One region of the Dorea hominis genome, then DNA from elsewhere that is predicted to be linked to it. Evidence: riboswitches for the same ligand, from Rfam matches in the RefSeq annotation. Region 1 holds a riboswitch; each other region holds the start of a gene.
What was found. Region 1 has a riboswitch for thiamine pyrophosphate ahead of thiS (sulfur carrier protein ThiS). Riboswitches for the same ligand answer to the same signal wherever they lie in the genome.
Positions count from the first base shown of each region.

Region 2: it holds a riboswitch for thiamine pyrophosphate, as region 1 does, so the genes downstream of both, thiC (phosphomethylpyrimidine synthase ThiC) here and thiS (sulfur carrier protein ThiS) in region 1, are expected to answer to the same signal.
Region 3: it holds a riboswitch for thiamine pyrophosphate, as region 1 does, so the genes downstream of both, H8S07_RS10495 (energy-coupled thiamine transporter ThiT) here and thiS (sulfur carrier protein ThiS) in region 1, are expected to answer to the same signal.

Region 1 covers NZ_JACOOY010000009.1:37,801-44,063, reverse strand. The annotation lists gene porA (hypothetical protein) at 1-982, shown strand, start outside; gene H8S07_RS08415 (thiamine pyrophosphate-dependent enzyme) at 1,000-1,932, shown strand; TPP riboswitch at 1,995-2,102, shown strand; gene thiS (sulfur carrier protein ThiS) at 2,250-2,447, shown strand; gene thiF (sulfur carrier protein ThiS adenylyltransferase ThiF) at 2,584-3,240, shown strand; gene H8S07_RS08400 (thiazole synthase) at 3,273-4,046, shown strand; gene thiH (2-iminoacetate synthase ThiH) at 4,086-5,300, shown strand; gene H8S07_RS08390 (thiamine phosphate synthase) at 5,405-6,040, shown strand; gene mgtE (magnesium transporter) at 6,134-6,263, opposite strand, start outside.
Region 2 covers NZ_JACOOY010000001.1:171,948-178,210, forward strand. The annotation lists gene H8S07_RS00845 (MarR family winged helix-turn-helix transcriptional regulator) at 1-2, opposite strand, end outside; gene H8S07_RS00850 (homoserine dehydrogenase) at 57-1,343, opposite strand; tRNA gene H8S07_RS00855 (tRNA-Gly) at 1,606-1,678, shown strand; gene thiC (phosphomethylpyrimidine synthase ThiC) at 1,900-3,210, opposite strand; TPP riboswitch at 3,341-3,452, opposite strand; gene H8S07_RS00865 (ABC-F family ATP-binding cassette domain-containing protein) at 3,493-5,049, opposite strand; gene H8S07_RS00870 (hypothetical protein) at 5,060-5,269, opposite strand; gene aspS (aspartate--tRNA ligase) at 5,277-6,263, opposite strand, start outside.
Region 3 covers NZ_JACOOY010000013.1:64,863-71,125, forward strand. The annotation lists gene H8S07_RS10490 (4-hydroxybutyrate dehydrogenase) at 1-1,012, opposite strand, end outside; gene H8S07_RS10495 (energy-coupled thiamine transporter ThiT) at 1,106-1,810, opposite strand; TPP riboswitch at 1,854-1,959, opposite strand; tRNA gene H8S07_RS10500 (tRNA-Pro) at 2,188-2,261, opposite strand; tRNA gene H8S07_RS10505 (tRNA-Gln) at 2,317-2,387, opposite strand; gene H8S07_RS10510 (nucleotidyltransferase family protein) at 2,722-3,660, opposite strand; gene glmS (glutamine--fructose-6-phosphate transaminase (isomerizing)) at 3,832-5,673, opposite strand; gene glmM (phosphoglucosamine mutase) at 5,753-6,263, opposite strand, start outside.

The DNA.
Region 1 (6,263 bases):
CGGAGCTTCAGCAGCAGGAGCAAGAAGTTTAACAGCGACTTCTTCCTGCGGACTTGCCTATATGTGGGAAGAATTATATATTGCGGCATCCAACAGACTTCCGTTAGCACTGGCGCTTGTAAACCGTGCACTTTCCGGCCCGATCAACATCAACTGTGACCATTCCGACAGTATGGGAGCAAGAGATGCAGGCTGGATCCAGATTTACGCAGAAAATAATCAGGAAGCATATGACAACATGGTGCAGGCATATCGCATTTCCGAACATGCAGATGTCAGACTGCCGATCATGATCTGTCAGGATGGATTTATCACCAGTCATGCAGTAGAAAATATCGAATTACTGGATGACGCAGAGGTAAAGAATTTCGTTGGAGAATATGAACCGGAAAATTATCTTCTGAATCCGGAATGCCCGATGGCAGTTGGTCCATATGCGATCACAGATTATTATATGGAAGCAAAACGCTCGCAGGCAGAAGGCATGAAACATGTACCGGCAGTTGTAGAGGAGGTTGCAAAGGAATTTGCGAAAGTATCCGGACGTGAATATGGTCTGTTTGAATCTTACTGCATGGAAGATGCTGAGCGTGCAGTTGTAATGATCGGTTCTGCAGCAGGAACAACAAAAGATGCGATTGACCGCTTAAGAGAACAGGGAGAGAAAGTCGGACTTGTGAAGATCCGTCTGTTCCGCCCATTTCCGGCTGATGAGATCGCGGAGACGCTCAAAAATGTGAAAGCAGTTGCAATTATGGACCGTGCAGAAAGCTATACGAACCATGGCGGACCGTTAGGTGCAGATGTGATGAGTGCATTATACCGCGCAAAAGCAGATGCGCTGGCAGTGAATTACATCTACGGTCTTGGCGGACGTGACGTGCGCGTAGAAGACATGGAAGGCGTATTTGAAGCCCTGAAACAGATGATCGCAGATGGCGATGCAGGAGAAACCTACCGCTATCTTGGAATTAGAGAATAAGGAGGGCCGTAGAGAAGATGAGTTATAATTTTAAAGAGACAATGAATAAATCAGAGCGCCTGGCGCCAGGACACAGAATGTGTGCCGGATGTGGCGGAACAATCGCAGTTCGTAATGTACTGCGCGGTCTTCATGAAGGTGATAAAGCAGTCATCGGAAATGCAACAGGATGTCTGGAAGTATCCACATTTACATACCCATACACAGCATGGGAAGATAGCTACATTCATAATGCATTTGAAAATGCAGGCGCAACCATGAGTGGTGTGGAAGGTGCTTACAAAGCATTAAAACGAAAAGGAAAATTAGACGAAACATACAAATTTATCACATTTGGTGGTGACGGCGGTACTTATGATATTGGTCTGCAGTCACTGTCCGGAGCAATGGAGAGAAATCAGGATCTGGTATATGTCTGTTATGACAACGGTGCTTACATGAATACCGGCATCCAACGTTCTTCTGCAACACCGATGTATGCAGATACAACAACTACACCGGTAGGAAGCGAGAGTAACGGAAAACCACAGAACAGAAAAGATCTTGCATCTGTAATTGCTGCGCATGATATTCCGTATGTGGCACAGACAACGTTTGTACAGAACTTTAAAGATCTGCATATCAAATCCGAAAAAGCGATTTATACACCAGGCGCTGCTTTCTTAAATATTATGGCACCATGTCCGCGTGGATGGAGATACAATACGCCGGATATTATGGAGATTTGCAAACTTGGTGTAGAGACATGCTACTGGCCGTTATTTGAGGTCGTAGAAGGAAAATGGATTCTGAACTATGAGCCGAAGAAGAAACTCCCAATCGAAGATTTCTTAAGACCACAGGGAAGATTCAAACATCTTTTCAAGAAAGGCAATGAGTATCTGTTAGAGGCTTTCCAGAAAGAAGTAGACAGAAGATGGGAAGAACTTCAGTTCAGATGCTCCAGATAAGGATGTGATATAAAATATATTTGACAGATTTGTGAAATACATTTATACTGGAGAGGAACAATCAAATAGAACCGGGGAGCTTATGTGATAGGCTGAGAGGAAGTTTAAAACTTCGACCCATATACCTGATTTGGATAATGCCAACGTAGGAACGCAAGGAATATGCTATGAGCGGAAGATACTTTGGTATCTTCCGTTTTTGTTATTAACAGGTATAAAAGATTGAGAGTGAACAAGAGTTCATGAAGGGGCGCACCACCGCGGGTACGTTTCTTTGTGAACTCTTTTTTTCTAAGATTAAAAGGAGGTGTAGTGAAATGATCACAGTAAATGGAAAAGAGATTCAGATGAAACAGTCAATATCTGTTGCTGCTTATCTAGAAAACGCAGGATATCAGATGAAAAGGATTGCGGTAGAGTTAAATGGAGATATTCTTCCGAAATATGAATATTCCGATACGATGTTGAAAGACGGTGATCGTCTGGAAGTTGTGACATTTGTCGGAGGAGGCTAAAGCGGAAGAAAGAGTAGTCCGGGACAGAAAGAGATGAGCACAGGGATTATGACAGTTGCGTGAGGAAACCGATGAGGAAAAAGAAGTTCCGGACCAAAAAGAGATGAGCCAGGAAGTTAATGACATAAAGGAGAAAATGATGGAAGGACAGACAACAAAGACATTAACAAAAGAAGAGATCCAGGCGGCGTTGGAAGAACGTCATTCGCCGGAGATCCAGAAAAAATTATCTGCCGGACATGTGACAATTGCCGGACTTGGAGGGCTTGGATCAAATGTGGCGTATGCACTTGCAAGAATTGGTGTCGGGCATTTGCACTTGATTGATTTTGATGTAGTGGATATTACGAATCTGAACCGGCAGCAGTACTTTATGGAACATCTTGGAATGTATAAAACCGATGCGTTGAAATCGCTGCTTTTGAAAATCAATCCATATCTTGATATCCGGACAGACTGCGTGAAAGTGACAGAAGAGAATCTGATTTCTCTTTTTGAAGATGCAGGAATTGTATGCGAAGCGTTTGATAATCCAGAAGCAAAAGCAATGCTGGTAAATGGAATTCTACAGCATTTTCCGAAAAAGAAACTGGTATCGGCAACCGGAATGGCAGGCTATGGGAGCAGTAATACAATTCGCACAGAACATCTGATGAAGAACTTTTACCTGTGTGGTGACCGTGTGACAGAGCCAGGTTATGGAAATGGACTGATGGCGCCAAGAGTTGCAATCTGCGCTGCCCATGAAGCAAATATGATCACACGCTTGCTTCTTGGTGAGGAAGAGATATAAATCAAAAAATAATAAGAAAAGAGGACAAACATATGAGTACAAAAGACACATGGAGTCTGGGAGGACACACATTTACATCCAGATTTATTTTAGGATCAGGAAAATTTTCACTGGATCTTGTAAAAGCATGCATTGAAAAAGCAGATGCGCAGATCATTACACTGGCGCTTCGCCGCGCAAATGAAGGCGGACTGGCAAATATTCTGGATTATATTCCGGACAATGTAACATTACTTCCGAATACATCCGGAGCAAGAAATGCAGAAGAAGCTGTCAGAATCGCAAGATTATCAAGAGAAGTTGGATGCGGGGATTTTGTAAAAATCGAAGTTGTCCGCGACTCCAAATATTTATTGCCGGATAATTACGAAACAATAAAAGCAACGGAAATTCTTGCAAAAGAAGGATTTGTAGTTATGCCATATATGTATCCGGATCTGAATGCGGCAAGAGCGCTGGCAGATGCCGGAGCAGCATGCATTATGCCACTTGGAGCGCCGATCGGTTCCAATAAAGGACTTGCGACGAAAGAATTTATACAGATTCTCATTGATGAAATGGATCTACCGATCATCGTGGATGCCGGAATCGGTCGCCCATCACAGGCATGCGAAGCAATGGAAATGGGCGCAGCGGCAGTGATGGCAAATACAGCAATCGCAACAGCAGGTGATGTTCCGGTCATGGCAGAAGCATTTAAGAAAGCAATCGAGGCAGGGCGCAGTGCTTATCTGTCCGGACTTGGAAGAAAAATCGAAAGAGGTGCCAGCGCATCCTCTCCGCTTACGGGATTTTTAGAGGATTAATCTTAACAAAAATTGCAAAAATACAAGAAGGTAAAAAAGATGGAAAATCAACATATCAATGAAAGTATATTAAGTGAGGAGATTCTGGAAGATCAGAAGAAAAACAGAATCGATCATATGACATATTTGCCAGGAATGGAAGATATCGGCTCAGAAGTATTGGATCAGGTTGTAGAAGCTATGCAAGCTTACGATTATGATAAATACACGGCGGCAGATGTAAAGCGGGCAATCGCACACACATCCAGAACACCAGAAGATTTTGCGGCGCTTTTATCACCTGCGGCACTTCCGTTTATAGAAGAAATTGCACAGGCAGCAAAAGACGAGACACGCAGACATTTTGGAAACAGTGTGTATATGTTTACGCCGATTTATATTGCAAATTATTGCGAGAATTATTGTATTTACTGTGGATTCAACTGTCACAATAAAATTAACCGTGCGCAGTTAAATGATCAAGAAATTGAGAAAGAAATGCAGGCAATTGCAGAAACTGGATTACAGGAAATTCTCATTCTGACTGGGGAGAGCAGAAGTAAGTCCACAGTGGAATATATCGGAAATGCATGTAGGATTGCAAGAAAATATTTCAAAGTAATCGGACTTGAAATCTATCCGGTCAATTCAGACGAATATGCATATTTACACGAATGTGGTGCAGATTATGTGACCGTATTCCAGGAAACATACAATTCTGATAAATATGAAACATTACATTTGGCAGGACATAAACGTATTTATCCATATCGTGTGAATGCACAGGAGCGTGCTTTAAAAGGTGGCATGCGTGGTGTCGGATTCGGCGCACTTTTGGGATTGGATGATTTCCGCAAAGATGCATTTGCAACCGGATATCATGCATATTTATTACAGAGAAAATATCCACATGCAGAAATTGCATTTTCCTGTCCACGGTTGCGTCCGATCATCAATAACGACCGGATCAACCCGATGGATGTGCATGAGACACAGCTGTTGCAGGTTGTTTGCGCATATCGTCTCTTTATGCCATTTGCAAGCATTACCGTATCAACAAGAGAGTGCGCACGCGTGCGAGATCATCTCGTAGGTATTGCGGCTACTAAGATTTCTGCAGGAGTCAGCACCGGAATCGGAAGCCATGTGGAAGACATCGAGGACAAAGGCGATGATCAGTTTGAAATTTCTGATGGCAGAAGTGTGAAGGAAGTTTATGATGCATTGCTGAAAAATGATTTGCAGCCGGTCATGAGTGATTATATTTATGTATAGAGAATTATAAGATATAAAGAGATTATATTTTCGTAAAGAAATAAAATGCACGAAGCGATTATATTTTATGTGTGAACAAGTAAAAGATATAAAGAGATTATAGTATGTGTAAAGAAATAAAAAATACGGATGATAGATGTACAAATGAGAAAGTGCAAGGGTTTCATGTAGTTGCAGTGACAAACCGTACATTAAGCAAGAGACCATATTTAGAACAGATCCGAAAAATTTGTGAATGGGGACCGGATGCCATAATTTTGCGGGAAAAAGATCTGACCGAAAAAGAATATAAAGATCTTGCAGAGAAAGTGCTGGCAATCTGCAAAGAGTATCAGGTTCCATGTATTTTGCATACATTCTATCAAGTGGCGATGGAATTGCCGTGTGACGGCCTTCATTTGCCACTGCCATTGTTACGGGAAGTGACGGCTGGGAAAAGTGCATCTGGGCGGTGGAGAGAAAAATTTGCGAAACTTGGCACTTCTGTACATTCTGTAGAAGAGGCCATAGAAGCAGAAAAACTCGGTGCAACCTACATAACAGCAGGGCACATTTACGCTACAGACTGCAAAAAAGGGCTACCGCCGAGAGGATTGCTCTTTTTACGAGAAGTCTGTGAAGCTGTGGATATTTCTGTATATGGAATCGGTGGAATAAAATTCCACATGGACCAGTGGATAGAATTGGGAAAATGTGGAGCAATTGGTGGGTGTATCATGTCTGGCATGATGAAAATGTAAAAAACCGCAAAAGGGGACGGGGATTTTCTAGAAAATCCCCGTCCCCTTTTGCGGTTGCACCTGTCCCTTTTTAGAAAATCCCCGTCCCCTTTTCTAACCTGCTAAATGCATCAGGTTGATTAAAAGGATCCAACTAAGTCCGTAATAGGATACGACGGCAACAAGGTCGTTGACGGTTGTAATAAGTGGCCCGGATGCGACAGCCGGATCGACATGTATTTTC
Region 2 (6,263 bases), on a different contig from region 1:
ATCTTATGTTTCCCTCCTCATGAACTTCCCGGCTTTCTTATAAATATATCCGACTTTTAATACTCACGAATCACACTGCTGATTTCCTGTGTCGTATCCATCTCTCTTAAATGCATCAACGCATCCTGCATATGATACTCTTTTACTGCTTCCGTTACGATAACAAGTTCAGCGACTCCGTCTGTAATGACCTTCTGGATCACTTTGGAAATGCTGACTTTGTGCTCACCGAACATGCTGGCGATTCGTGCAAGAACGCCCGGTTTGTTTGTTACCTGCATGCGTACAAAGAATTTATTTTTCACATCATCTGAACTCTTGACCGGTGTATTCTTGTAGCAGGTACAGCTGATTCGTCCGGTACATGAGAACTGGATATCGCGGATAATGTCGATCACATCTCCCATAACAGCACTGGCTGTTGGAAGCTCTCCGGCGCCTCTTCCGTAAAACATCGCATCATCTAATGCATCTCCGTGTACAAAAACCGCATTAAAGGAATCTCTGACAGATGCAAGCGGATGATTCTTCGGCAGCATCATCGGATAAACTGCAACCTCAATACCATCTTCTCTGTTATGTGCCACTCCGAGAAGCTTGATCACACTGCCAAATTCTTTTGCATATGCGACATCCTTCGCAGATATCTTTGTAATTCCTTCTGTGTATACATCGTCAAATACAACTCTGGAATGAAATACAATGGAAGCTAAGATTGCAACTTTTCTTCCAGCATCCAGACCTTCAACATCCGCAGTCGGATCTGCTTCCGCATATCCAAGCTCTGTCGCTTTTGCCAGCGCTTCTGAAAAGTCCATGCCATCCTCAAACATCTTTGTCAGGATGTAGTTTGTTGTTCCGTTCACGATACCGATCACTTCATCAATCTCATTCGCTGCAAGACACTGTTTCAGCGGACGAATGATCGGGATACCGCCTGCAACAGCCGCCTCAAAGAGGAAATCAACCTGATTTTCCTGTGCTGCATCCAGTAATTCTCTTCCGTGCACTGCCACCAGATCTTTATTCGCAGTCACTACATTCTTCCCTGCGCAGAGTGCTTCCAGAATCATCGTCTTCGCCGGTTCGATTCCTCCCATTACTTCAATCACAATAGAAATCTCCGGGTCTTCTACTATTTCTTTCCAGTTATCTGTCAGAAGAGAGGCATCTACGCCTTCTCTTTGTTTGTTCATATTATGTACGAGGATTCTTGTAATCTCAAGATTCGCTCCTGATTTTTTTACCATTTCTTCTTTCTGTCTTTGAACCAGTTTATAAACACCGCCGCCCACGGTTCCTAATCCGAGGAGTGCTGCCTTTATTTTCTTACATTCTGCCATATATCCCTACCCTCATTCTTTCCTGTATTTTTATGACGTCTTTACAGACATCACAATCAATTTTATTATAGCATTATCTGGTGGATATAGTCAAAAATGTTCTATAATAACATCTTTTTATCATTGCATGTTTTATAAGCATTTGCGAAAATTAGAAAATTCAAAAAACTTTTTTTAAAAAAGTGTTGACAAAAACTAATTCACGTAGTATAGTATGTATTGTTCTGAGGAACACATAACACAGAACAACAACTTAAGATATGCGACAGTGGCTCAGTTGGTAGAGTACGACCTTGCCAAGGTCGGGGTCGCGGGTTCGAACCCCGTCTGTCGCTCTTGAAGAGGAATTGCAGTTTGCAGTTCCTTTTTTGCATATACGGTGAACCCAAGTACAGATTTTTGCTTGCACTGTATTTGACGAATGTGCCTCATCGAGCTCGCATTGTCCCGGAGGCTATTATTTATAATAGAAAATACAATTTCTTGTTATATAAAAAACTGCAGCAAGATGTCCATAACCAGACACCTTGCTGCAGTTTTTTATAATTCTGAATATTTACAGAATATCAATATATTCTCCTGCCAGCGCTTTATTCATACTGCGGACTGCGCAGAATTTTCCACACATACTGCATGTATCGCTGTGGTCATCTTCCGGACTTCTGCTGTCACGGATTGCTCTTGCTGTATCAGGATCCAGTGCGCATGCATACTGTGCTTCCCAGTCAAGCTTTCTTCTCGCGTCACCCATCTTATCATCAATATCTCTTGCTCCTCTGACACCTTTGGCAATATCAGCCGCATGTGCTGCGATCTTGGAAGCAATGATTCCCTGTTTTACATCATCAACATTCGGAAGTGCCAGATGTTCTGCCGGTGTTACATAACAGAGGAATGCAGCTCCGTTCATAGCAGCCACAGCGCCACCGATAGCGGCAGTAATATGATCATATCCCGGTGCGATGTCTGTAACGAGAGGTCCTAATACATAGAACGGTGCTCCCATACAAATACTCTTCTGCACCTGCATATTTGCTGCGACCTGATCAAGCGGCACATGTCCCGGTCCCTCTACCATAACCTGGACATTGTGATCCCATGCACGCTTTGTCAGTTCGCCAAGGCGTACCAGTTCTTCGATCTGGCATACATCCGTTGCGTCTGCCAGACATCCCGGTCTGCATGCATCTCCCAGAGAAATTGTAACATCATACTCTTCGCAGATGTCCAGGATCTCATCATAATATTCGTAGAACGGGTTTTCTTCTCCAGTCATGCACATCCACGCAAATACAAGACTTCCACCACGGCTTACAATGTTCATTTTTCTCTTATGCTTTTTGATCTGCTCAATCGTTTTTCTTGTGATTCCGCAATGCAGCGTTACAAAATCTACCCCGTCTTCTGCATGCATACGGATAACATCTACAAAATCTTTTGCTGATAAAGTAGCAAGGTCTCTCTGATAATGGATCACACTGTCATATACCGGAACTGTACCGATCATAACCGGACATTCACTTGTCAGTTTGCGGCGGAATGGCTGCGTATTTCCGTGGCTGGACAGATCCATGATCGCCTCTGCGCCAAGATTTACCGCACTCATGACCTTTTCCATCTCAATGTCATAGTCTTTACAGTCTCTGGAAACGCCAAGATTGACATTAATCTTTGTACGGAGCATACTTCCTACCCCTTCCGGATCCAGACAGGTATGATTCTTGTTTGCACAGATCGCTACCTTTCCTTCAGCAACCAGTTTCTGTAATTCTTCTACTGTCATCTTTTCTTTTTCTGCAACTTTTTCCAGTTCTGGTGTAACAATTCCCTTTCTTGCCGCATCCATCTGTGTTGTGTAATTTCTCATTGGATCATCCTCCTGTAAATAAAATCTTTTTTCTGCCATGTAAGCATGGCGCATTTTCCTATTCCATAAAAAAAACGCTTCTGCCACCGCAAAAAACGTTTTCGTATAAAAAGAGATGCGCAGGCATCTCTTCTCTTCCGTAATTCTTCCCTACGTTGGCATTATCCAAATCAGGTTATAGGTCGAAACAAATTATAGTTTCCTCTCAGCCAGCTTTGTACCAGCTCCCTGTAACATTAAATTGTATATTTAATTATAGTTTTGCTCTCTGTAAATGTCAACCTAAAATATCTTCGTTGTCCATTTGCTCATGTCCCAGACTTCCTGCACGACATCTTTATAAAATTCCGGTTCATGACAGATTAAAAGAATACTTCCGCGGTATTCCTGAAGTGCTTTTTTCAGTGCATCCTTGGCGTCTACGTCCAGATGATTGGTCGGCTCATCCAGAAGCAGAAAATTCGTGTCACGGTTGATCAGTTTACAAAGACGGACTTTCGCCTGTTCTCCACCACTCAGAACACGGACCTGACTTTCGATATGCTTTGTCGTAAGCCCGCATTTTGCAAGCGCAGAACGCACTTCATACTGTGTAAAAGACGGAAATTCTTCCCATAACTCTTCGATACAGGTATTTTTATTCTCCCCTTTTACTTCCTGCTCAAAATATCCAAGTTCCAGATTCTCTCCCAGTTCACATTCCCCTTTCAGAGAAGGAAGCAGTCCGAGAATACTTTTAAGAAGTGTTGTCTTTCCAATTCCGTTCGTTCCGACAAGAGCAATTTTCTGTCCCCGTTCCATCGAAAAATTCAGTTTTTTCGATAATGGTTCATCATAACCGATCACAAGATCTTTTGTCTCAAAAAGCATTTTTCCCGGCGTGCGTCCATAACGGAAATGAAATTCCGGCTTCGGCTTTTCTGCCGCAAGCTCGATCACATCCATTTTATCCAGTTTTTTCTGTCTGGACATTGCCATATTTCTTGTCGATACACGCGCTTTATTCCGTGCCACAAAATCTTTCAGCTCACTAATCTCCTGCTGCTGTCTGCGGTATGCTGCTTCCAGCTGTGCCTTCTTTACTGCATAAACTTCCTGAAAATGGTCATAATCGCCCACATAACGGTTCAGTTCCTGATTTTCCATATGATAAATAATATTCACCACATCATTGAGAAATGGGATATCGTGCGAGATCAGTATAAATGCATTTTCATATTCCTGCAAATAGCGTTTCAGCCATGCAATATGTTCTTCATCGAGATAATTGGTTGGCTCATCCAGAAGCAGAATGTCTGGTTTCTCCAGCAATAATTTTGCCAGCAGAACTTTGGTGCGCTGCCCGCCACTTAAGTCTGTAACATCCCGGTCTAATCCAAGATCCAGAAGTCCCAGCGCTCTTGCCACTTCTTCTACCTTTGCATCAATTGTATAAAAATCATGCAAAGTCAGCTCATCCTGAATTGTTCCAAGTTCTTCCATTAATTCTGCCATCTGTGCATCATCTGCTGTGCCAAGCAGATCACAGATCTCATTCATGCGGATTTCTTTCTGCAGAAGACTGTCAAATGCAGATTTTAGAACTTCCCGGATTGTCATGCCTTTTTTCAGCACCGCATGCTGATCCAGATATCCAGCATGTACGTTTTTCGACCATTCTACTTTTCCTTCATCCGGCGTCAGTTTTCCAGTCACAATGTTCATGAATGTAGACTTTCCTTCTCCATTGGCTCCTACCAGCCCGATATGTTCACCTTTTAATAACCGAAAAGAAACATCTGAGAAAATGGCTCTGTCTCCAAAGCCATGTGTCAGATGTTCCACGTTTAATATACTCATAGAAAATCTCCTACCCCTCCAGCAGCATTGCGATCGCTGCCGGGTCTTCCTCAGCCGAAGCCTGCACGCACAGCAGTACGTCCTGGACATACGACTGTGCGAAATCAAGCGAGCCGGCAATTTCTATTATTGTTTTGCCTTCTTTATATAATGCAAGAATCTGTTCGATTTCTTTTATCTTCTCTCTGAGTGTTTCATCAGCAATAGATGGATGTTCCATATACTCTCTACTCCTGTTCCTGGGCATTTTCTTCCACTTCAAGTCCCAGCTCATCTAACTGCTTTGCATCAACCGGTGACGGAGCTTCTGTCATAAGATCAGATGCGTCTTTTACTTTCGGGAATGCGATCACATCACGGATGCTGTCCTGCTTTGCCATAAGCATAACAAGACGATCCAGTCCGTATGCCAGTCCTGCGTGCGGCGGAACTCCGTATTTGAATGCTTCAAGCAGGAATCCAAACTGCTCTTGTGCCTGCTCCGGTGTGAACCCGAGAACTTCAAACATCTTGCTCTGAATATCCTGATTGAAGATACGTACACTTCCTCCACCGATCTCGTTACCGTTCAGCACAATATCATATGCCTTTGCGCGAACTCTTCCCGGATCACTGTCAATGTACTGAAGATCTTCTTCCATCGGCATAGTAAATGGATGATGCATCGCTGTAAAGCGGTTCTGTTCATCGTTCCACTCAAGTAATGGGAACTCTGTTACCCAGAGGAATTTGTACTCATTCTTATCCAACAATTCCATCTGACGGGCAAGTTCCAGACGCAGTGCACCAAGAACATCCCATACAACTTTATTTTTATCTGCTGCAAACAGAAGTAAGTCTCCATTCTCTCCACCCATTGCCTGGATCAAAGAAGCCTGCTGCTCTTCTGTCATAAATTTGGCGAATGAGGATTTTACAGTTCCATCTTCGTGGATTGCAATATATGCAAGTCCTTTTGCGCCATAGTCTTTTGCAAAATCAACCAGTTTGTCAATTTTCTTTCTTGCCATGCCACCCTGTCCTTTGGCGTTGATGCCACGGACAGTTCCGCCATTTTCAATCGCACTTTTAAATACAACGAAATCAAAGTCTTTTACAACTTCTGTTACGTTCTGAAGCTCCATTCCGAAACGGATATCCGGCTTATCAGAACCGAAACGATCCATTGCTTCCTGCCATGTCATTCTCTGAATCGGCAGTGATACTTCAACACC
Region 3 (6,263 bases), on a different contig from region 1:
AATGGATTTCTTCTTCCTTCATGCCATATTCTCTTAATTTTTTACGACTGATAATCTGGTCTAATAATTCCTGCAGTTTTTCATAGACAACCGCTTCATCACATTCCATCATTTTTGCAAGAAACGCATTCAGACGAATGATTTTGCCGGTCGGATTCATTTTCTGATAAGCAGCAAATACGGCAGTCAGAAACTGATAATTTGCCTCTCCGTGTGCGACATGATACATTCCGCTCAGCGGATAGGACATGGCATGCACCATTCCGGTTCCAGCATTGCCAAATGCAACACCTGCCAGATTACTTGCCACAAGAAAATCTTCCAGCAGCTCCATCCGGTATTCTTTTCCATGAGCGATAATCTCACGGAATCCATGCACGATCATCTCCATTGCTTTCTCGCTGAACATCTCCGTGTAGAGGTTCGCTTTTGGTGATACAAAAGATTCAATCGCATGGATAAATGCATCGATCGCGCTGGTTGCGAAGAACTCATATGGAAGCTCACGCAAAAGTTCCGGGATCAGCACTGCCTCATCTGCATAAATCTCGTCTACGGCGAGTCCTAATTTGCTGTGGATCGAAGTAATCTCTGTAATGGAGACATTGGACACTTCCGATCCTGCGCCACAGGTTGTCGGCACTGCAAGAAGTGTGCGCACTTTGCGAAGCGGTACTTCTTTCCGATAATAGCTCTCTGCTTTCGCTTCCCCGTCCAGTACAAGAATCTTCGCCATATCAATGACAGCTCCACCGCCGATAGCAATGATTCTCTTATAATCTCCCTGACGGAAATCCTCAAGCAGTGCATCGATCATTACATCTGTCGGCTCACCGCTGCCATATTTGCTCTTGTATTCTACATGTGCTTTCAGATTCAGCGGTGCAAAACAGGTCTCGTAAATCCGTTTTGTCGCGAGAATGAAATCATCCGCTCCGATGTTGTATGCTTCCACGAAGCTTTTCACATCATCATATTTCTCGATCACTGATTTCTGCTGAAATAATTTCATGACTGTTATCCTCCTGTTGTTTTTCTTCTTTTTAAGCTTATTCTTAGCCTTCCTCCGTAAGCTCCAACTTGCTTTTACCTGCCGTTAAGCTTACTACGCCGTCGCAATCCGCTTAATCTGCGCAAGTGCTTTCTTTACTGCCGGGATAGAAATAACGAGCACAGTCAGTACACCTTCTGCAAGCAGATAACTATAGTTATACACAATCGGATATACACTCTTCAATGCCTGTGGAAAATTTTCCGGCATATAACTCATCCAATATAGATAGCCACCCAACGCATGAAATGCTCCTCTTGCAAGAACTGCGGCAATATATCCTTTGAGCAGTCCATTGGAACTCTTCGCAAAAAAGCCGGCAACTCCAAGTGCTGCAAAAGCAAGAATATAATCACAGCATACCTGGAAGAAAGAAAGTACATATGGCTCCTGGATAAACTGTAAGATTCCATAAGTTAAACCTACTAAAATACCCGTCTGTACACCGTACCAGTTTGCAACCAGTACAATAAATAACATACTGCACAACGTGACACTTCCGCCCCATGGCAGAGAAAAGATTTTCAAATAAGAAGTCACCACTGCAAGCGCAATTGCCATTGCACAAAATACAAGCTGATTGGTTCCCACCGCTATGCCGATACCTTTCTTTGCTTTACTTCCATTTTCATTCACATTCTGCGTACCTTTCCGCGCAAACACTGATCCAAGCAGGAACAAAATAACTCCCACCACAATACAAGTTACATATCCGGCAGTCGTCAGACCACCTTCACTGTTTACTAACATTTGAAACACAAAAAAATCCTCCTGTATCTTCGACTGAAGACGAAGGAGGGTTCTGTAATATCTAATACATCCCTACGATGGCATTATCCATATCAGGTTCCGGGTCGAAGTTTCTAAACTTCCTCTCAGCCTATACATAAGCTCCCCTTGTCATCACTCTTTTACTCGTTAATTCATCTACTGTAACTATACTGGATAGTTACAGTCTTAACACAGTTAATGATACTCGCCCCACCAACAGATGTCAAGAAATTGCAATTATAAATCATGCAAGTATGACGCATTTTTCCCATCACCATAAGCTACAGAACTTACCACCGGCAAATTTCTCCGGATGCCATAGCAAAAAAAAATCTCAAAGCAATAAGCTTTGAGATTCATCTTAATCGGAGTGACAGGATTTGAACCTGCGACCTCTACGTCCCGAACGTAGCGCTCTACCAAGCTGAGCCACACTCCGGCATGTCAACCGAATGTTTCAAACATTCAAAACACTCGGCGCCCCTGCCAAGGAACTACGGATAGAGGACTCGAACCTCTACTAACAGAGTCAGAGTCTGCTGTGCTGCCATTACACCAATCCGCATTACGTAGTTCTCTGTTACGTTCGTTGTTTATCTTTTGTATTTCATCAGCGAACAAATATTATTATATCAGCAAATCCAAAAATTGCAACCCCTTTTTTTAATTTTTTTCAACTTTTTTGTATTTTCTTGTCGAGCGTCTTTGAAAATGCCCATTTTACACGGGTTTGCGATGGTTTGCAAATTTACAATTTTTTCGTTTCTATATTATTATACCGTTGATGTAATTGTATTTTCTCATAAAACGCTCCAACATTACAATAACTTCATAAAATCAAGAAAGACTGTTATAGCATGCACACATGCTATAACAGTCTTTCTTATTTCTGATAATTCTTACTTCAAGTCCTCAAACAGTTTCTCAGCGTATACGCCGTCTTCGATCAGTTTGGCAAATGATTTTACAACACAGTCTTTGTCTTCTTTGTATGTTACGCCAAACCATTTGTCATGAGAGTCAAGCACTTTTACAGATACTTTGTCAGCCTGTAATAGTTCATCAATATAAATCGGCAAAAGATATTCTGCTTTCAGGATATCTTTGTCTCCCATTGTCTCAAAAAACTCTTTGAATCCATCTTCCAACACACCAATAAACTCCGGTGTCAGTCCCCACATATTCATAGATACATAAGATTCCGGATCGATGGCTCTTAATCCGTCTTCTGTATCGGCTGCTGCACCGTCTACTGTCTTCACAATGTTATGTGTCTCATGAACCGCTGTCAGATAGCCTTTCTCATTCAGTTCACACACACCTCTGGTAACAGATCCATTCTCACTTAATGTGTTCTTCAGGATGAAACCTGCCATGCAGAATGCATTCGCCTTCTCCGGTGTGTAATCTACGAGGAAATCATGAAGCTTAGTAAATGCTTCCTTTCCATAGTAATCATCTGCGTTGATAACTGCAAATGGCTCTTTTAAAACATCTTTGCACGCAAGAACTGCCTGTCCGGTTCCCCACGGTTTCGTACGTCCGGCCGGAAGTTCGATTCCTTCCGGAAGTGCATCCAGTTCCTGGTATGCATATGCAATCTCTACATCCAGATCCGCACAGATCTTCTCAATACGATCTCCGATTGCTTCCTTAAATGCTTCCTTAATGTCCTTACGGATAATAAAGACAATCTTATTAAATCCTGCTTCGATTGCATCATGAATGGAATAATCCATGATGATCTCCCCATGCAGTCCGACCGGTGCCAGCTGTTTGATTCCGCCGCCAAAACGGGATCCGATTCCGGCAGCCATAATAACTAATGTCGTTTTCATTTGTACCTCTCCTTATTCCAGCATCTCTCAAACCCGCCATTGGCAGTTTCCTTTAGATGCTATATCGCTCAATATTGCGATAATATTATAGCATTTTCATCACAATATTGAGCGTCCTTTTTTATTAATATTCTCTTAATATTTTCTAAACGACCGCATTTTGCAGGAAGATTACTCTACTGTAACACTCTTCGCAAGGTTTCTCGGCTTATCTACATCCAGACCTCTTGCAACGCTGACATAATAACCAAGGAGCTGTAACGGGATGACTGCCAGTGATGTTGCAAATAACGGATCTGTCTTTGGAATATATACCGTAAAGTCTGCTGTATCTTCAATATTATACTGTCCAAAGTTTGTAAGTCCCATAAGGTAAGCGCCACGACTCTTGCACTCAACCATGTTAGAAACTGTCTTCTCATAGAGATCCGGCTGTGTCAGAACACCGACAACAAGAATGCCGTCTTCAATCAGAGAAATCGTTCCATGCTTCAATTCACCTGCAGCGTATGCCTCAGAATGAATATAGCTGATCTCCTTCATCTTCAAACTTCCTTCCAGGCAGATTGCATAGTCAATACCACGACCTACGAAAAATACATCTCTTGCATTTGCCTGTTTGGATGCAAACCATTGGATTCTCTCTTTGTCTTCAATAATCTTCTCAATCTTCTCCGGTAAGGTTTGCATTTCCTTGATCAGACCGCTATAACGTGCTTCGTCAATCTCGCCTCTTACTTTGGCAAACTGGATTGCCAGTGCATAACCTGCAATTAACTGTGTGCTGTATGCTTTTGTTGTTGCAACGGAAATCTCCGGTCCAGCCAGTGTGTAGAATACATTATCTGCTTCTCTTGCAATGGAAGAACCTACTACATTTACAATTGCAAGTGTGCGCACACCTCTTGCTTTGGACTCACGAAGTGCCGCCAGCGTATCTGCTGTCTCACCGGACTGGCTGATCAGTACAACCAGGTCCTTCTCATCCAGTAACGGATTGCGATAACGGAATTCGGATGCCAGCTCTACACGCACTGGAATTCTTGCAAGATCTTCCATTACATACTGTGTTGCAACTCCAACATGATATGCAGAACCACATGCTACAATGTGAATCTGACGAATATCTTTGATCTCTTCTTCTGACAGACCAACCTCTGACAAATCAATCTTGCCATCTGTCGTAAGAACAGAGTTAATGGTATCTCCTACAACTTTTGGCTGTTCATGAATCTCTTTGATCATGAAATGTTCATAACCGCCTTTTTCAGCGGCTTCTGCATCCCAGTTAATTTCCTTTGGTTCAATCTCAATCTCTTCTCCGTCCAGATTATAGAAAGTGATCTCCCCTTTCTTTACACGCGCCATCTCCAGGTTTCCAATATAATATACATTTCTTGTATATTTCAAAATAGCCGGTACATCAGATCCGATATATGATGCTCCGTCAGCAACTCCGAGAACCATCGGACTGTCTTTTCTGGCCACATAAATCTCTTCCGGATAATCTTTAAACAAAACTGCCAGCGCATAAGAACCTCGGATGCGGACGATTGCGTGATTCATCGCATCAACCGGTGTTCCTTCATATTTCTTATAGTAGTAATCGATCAGTTTTACCGCTACTTCTGTATCTGTATTGGAATAGAATGTATATCCTTTTCTTAACAGTTTTTCCTTTAATTCCTGATAATTTTCAATGATACCGTTGTGAACAGCAACTACATTGCCATCATCACTCTTATGCGGATGTGCATTGTTCTCAGACGGCTCCCCATGTGTTGCCCATCTTGTATGGCCGATTCCACATGTTCCCGGGACAGCGGCACCATTATCTGTCTTCTCAGCCAGAATCTTCAGACGTCCTTTTGCCTTAACAATCTCAGCATCGCCATTTGCATCACGGACAGCAATTCCGGCCGAATCATAACCACGGTATTCCAGCTTGGACAGTCCATCCAACAAAATCGGTGCTGCCTGATTATTTCCTACATATCCTACAATTCCACACATATTTCTTAATACTCCTATCTTTCCTGTCAGATCATACGACCTTATCATCTATCTACATTTTCTGATTCTGAGAGCCAGGCTATCTTGTCTTCTCTTTTTCATTAATCACATTCACTACATCATCCACATATTTCTGGCAGATGTCGTGTGTCTCAGCCTCTACCATTACACGTATCAGTGGCTCTGTACCAGATTCACGGACAAGGATTCTTCCTGTATCACCCAGCTCGTCTGCAACTTTCTGTACTGCTGCCTGCACATCCGGGTCTGCCTGTGCAACAGCTTTATCCTGTACACGTACATTCACAAGCACCTGTGGATAAATGTGTAAATCTTCTGTCAGCTGGCTCATTGTCTTCTTTCTTGCCATCATAACTTCCATCATTTTCAGACTGGTTAAAATACCATCACCTGTTGATGCATATTTTGAGAAAATAATGTGACCGGACTGCTCTCCACCAATTCGGCAGCCATTCTTCTGCATATATTCATATACATATTTATCTCCGACAGCAGTCTTCGCATAACCGATACCCTGCTCATCAAATGCTTTGTAAAGTCCGAAGTTAGACATAACTGTTGTAACAACT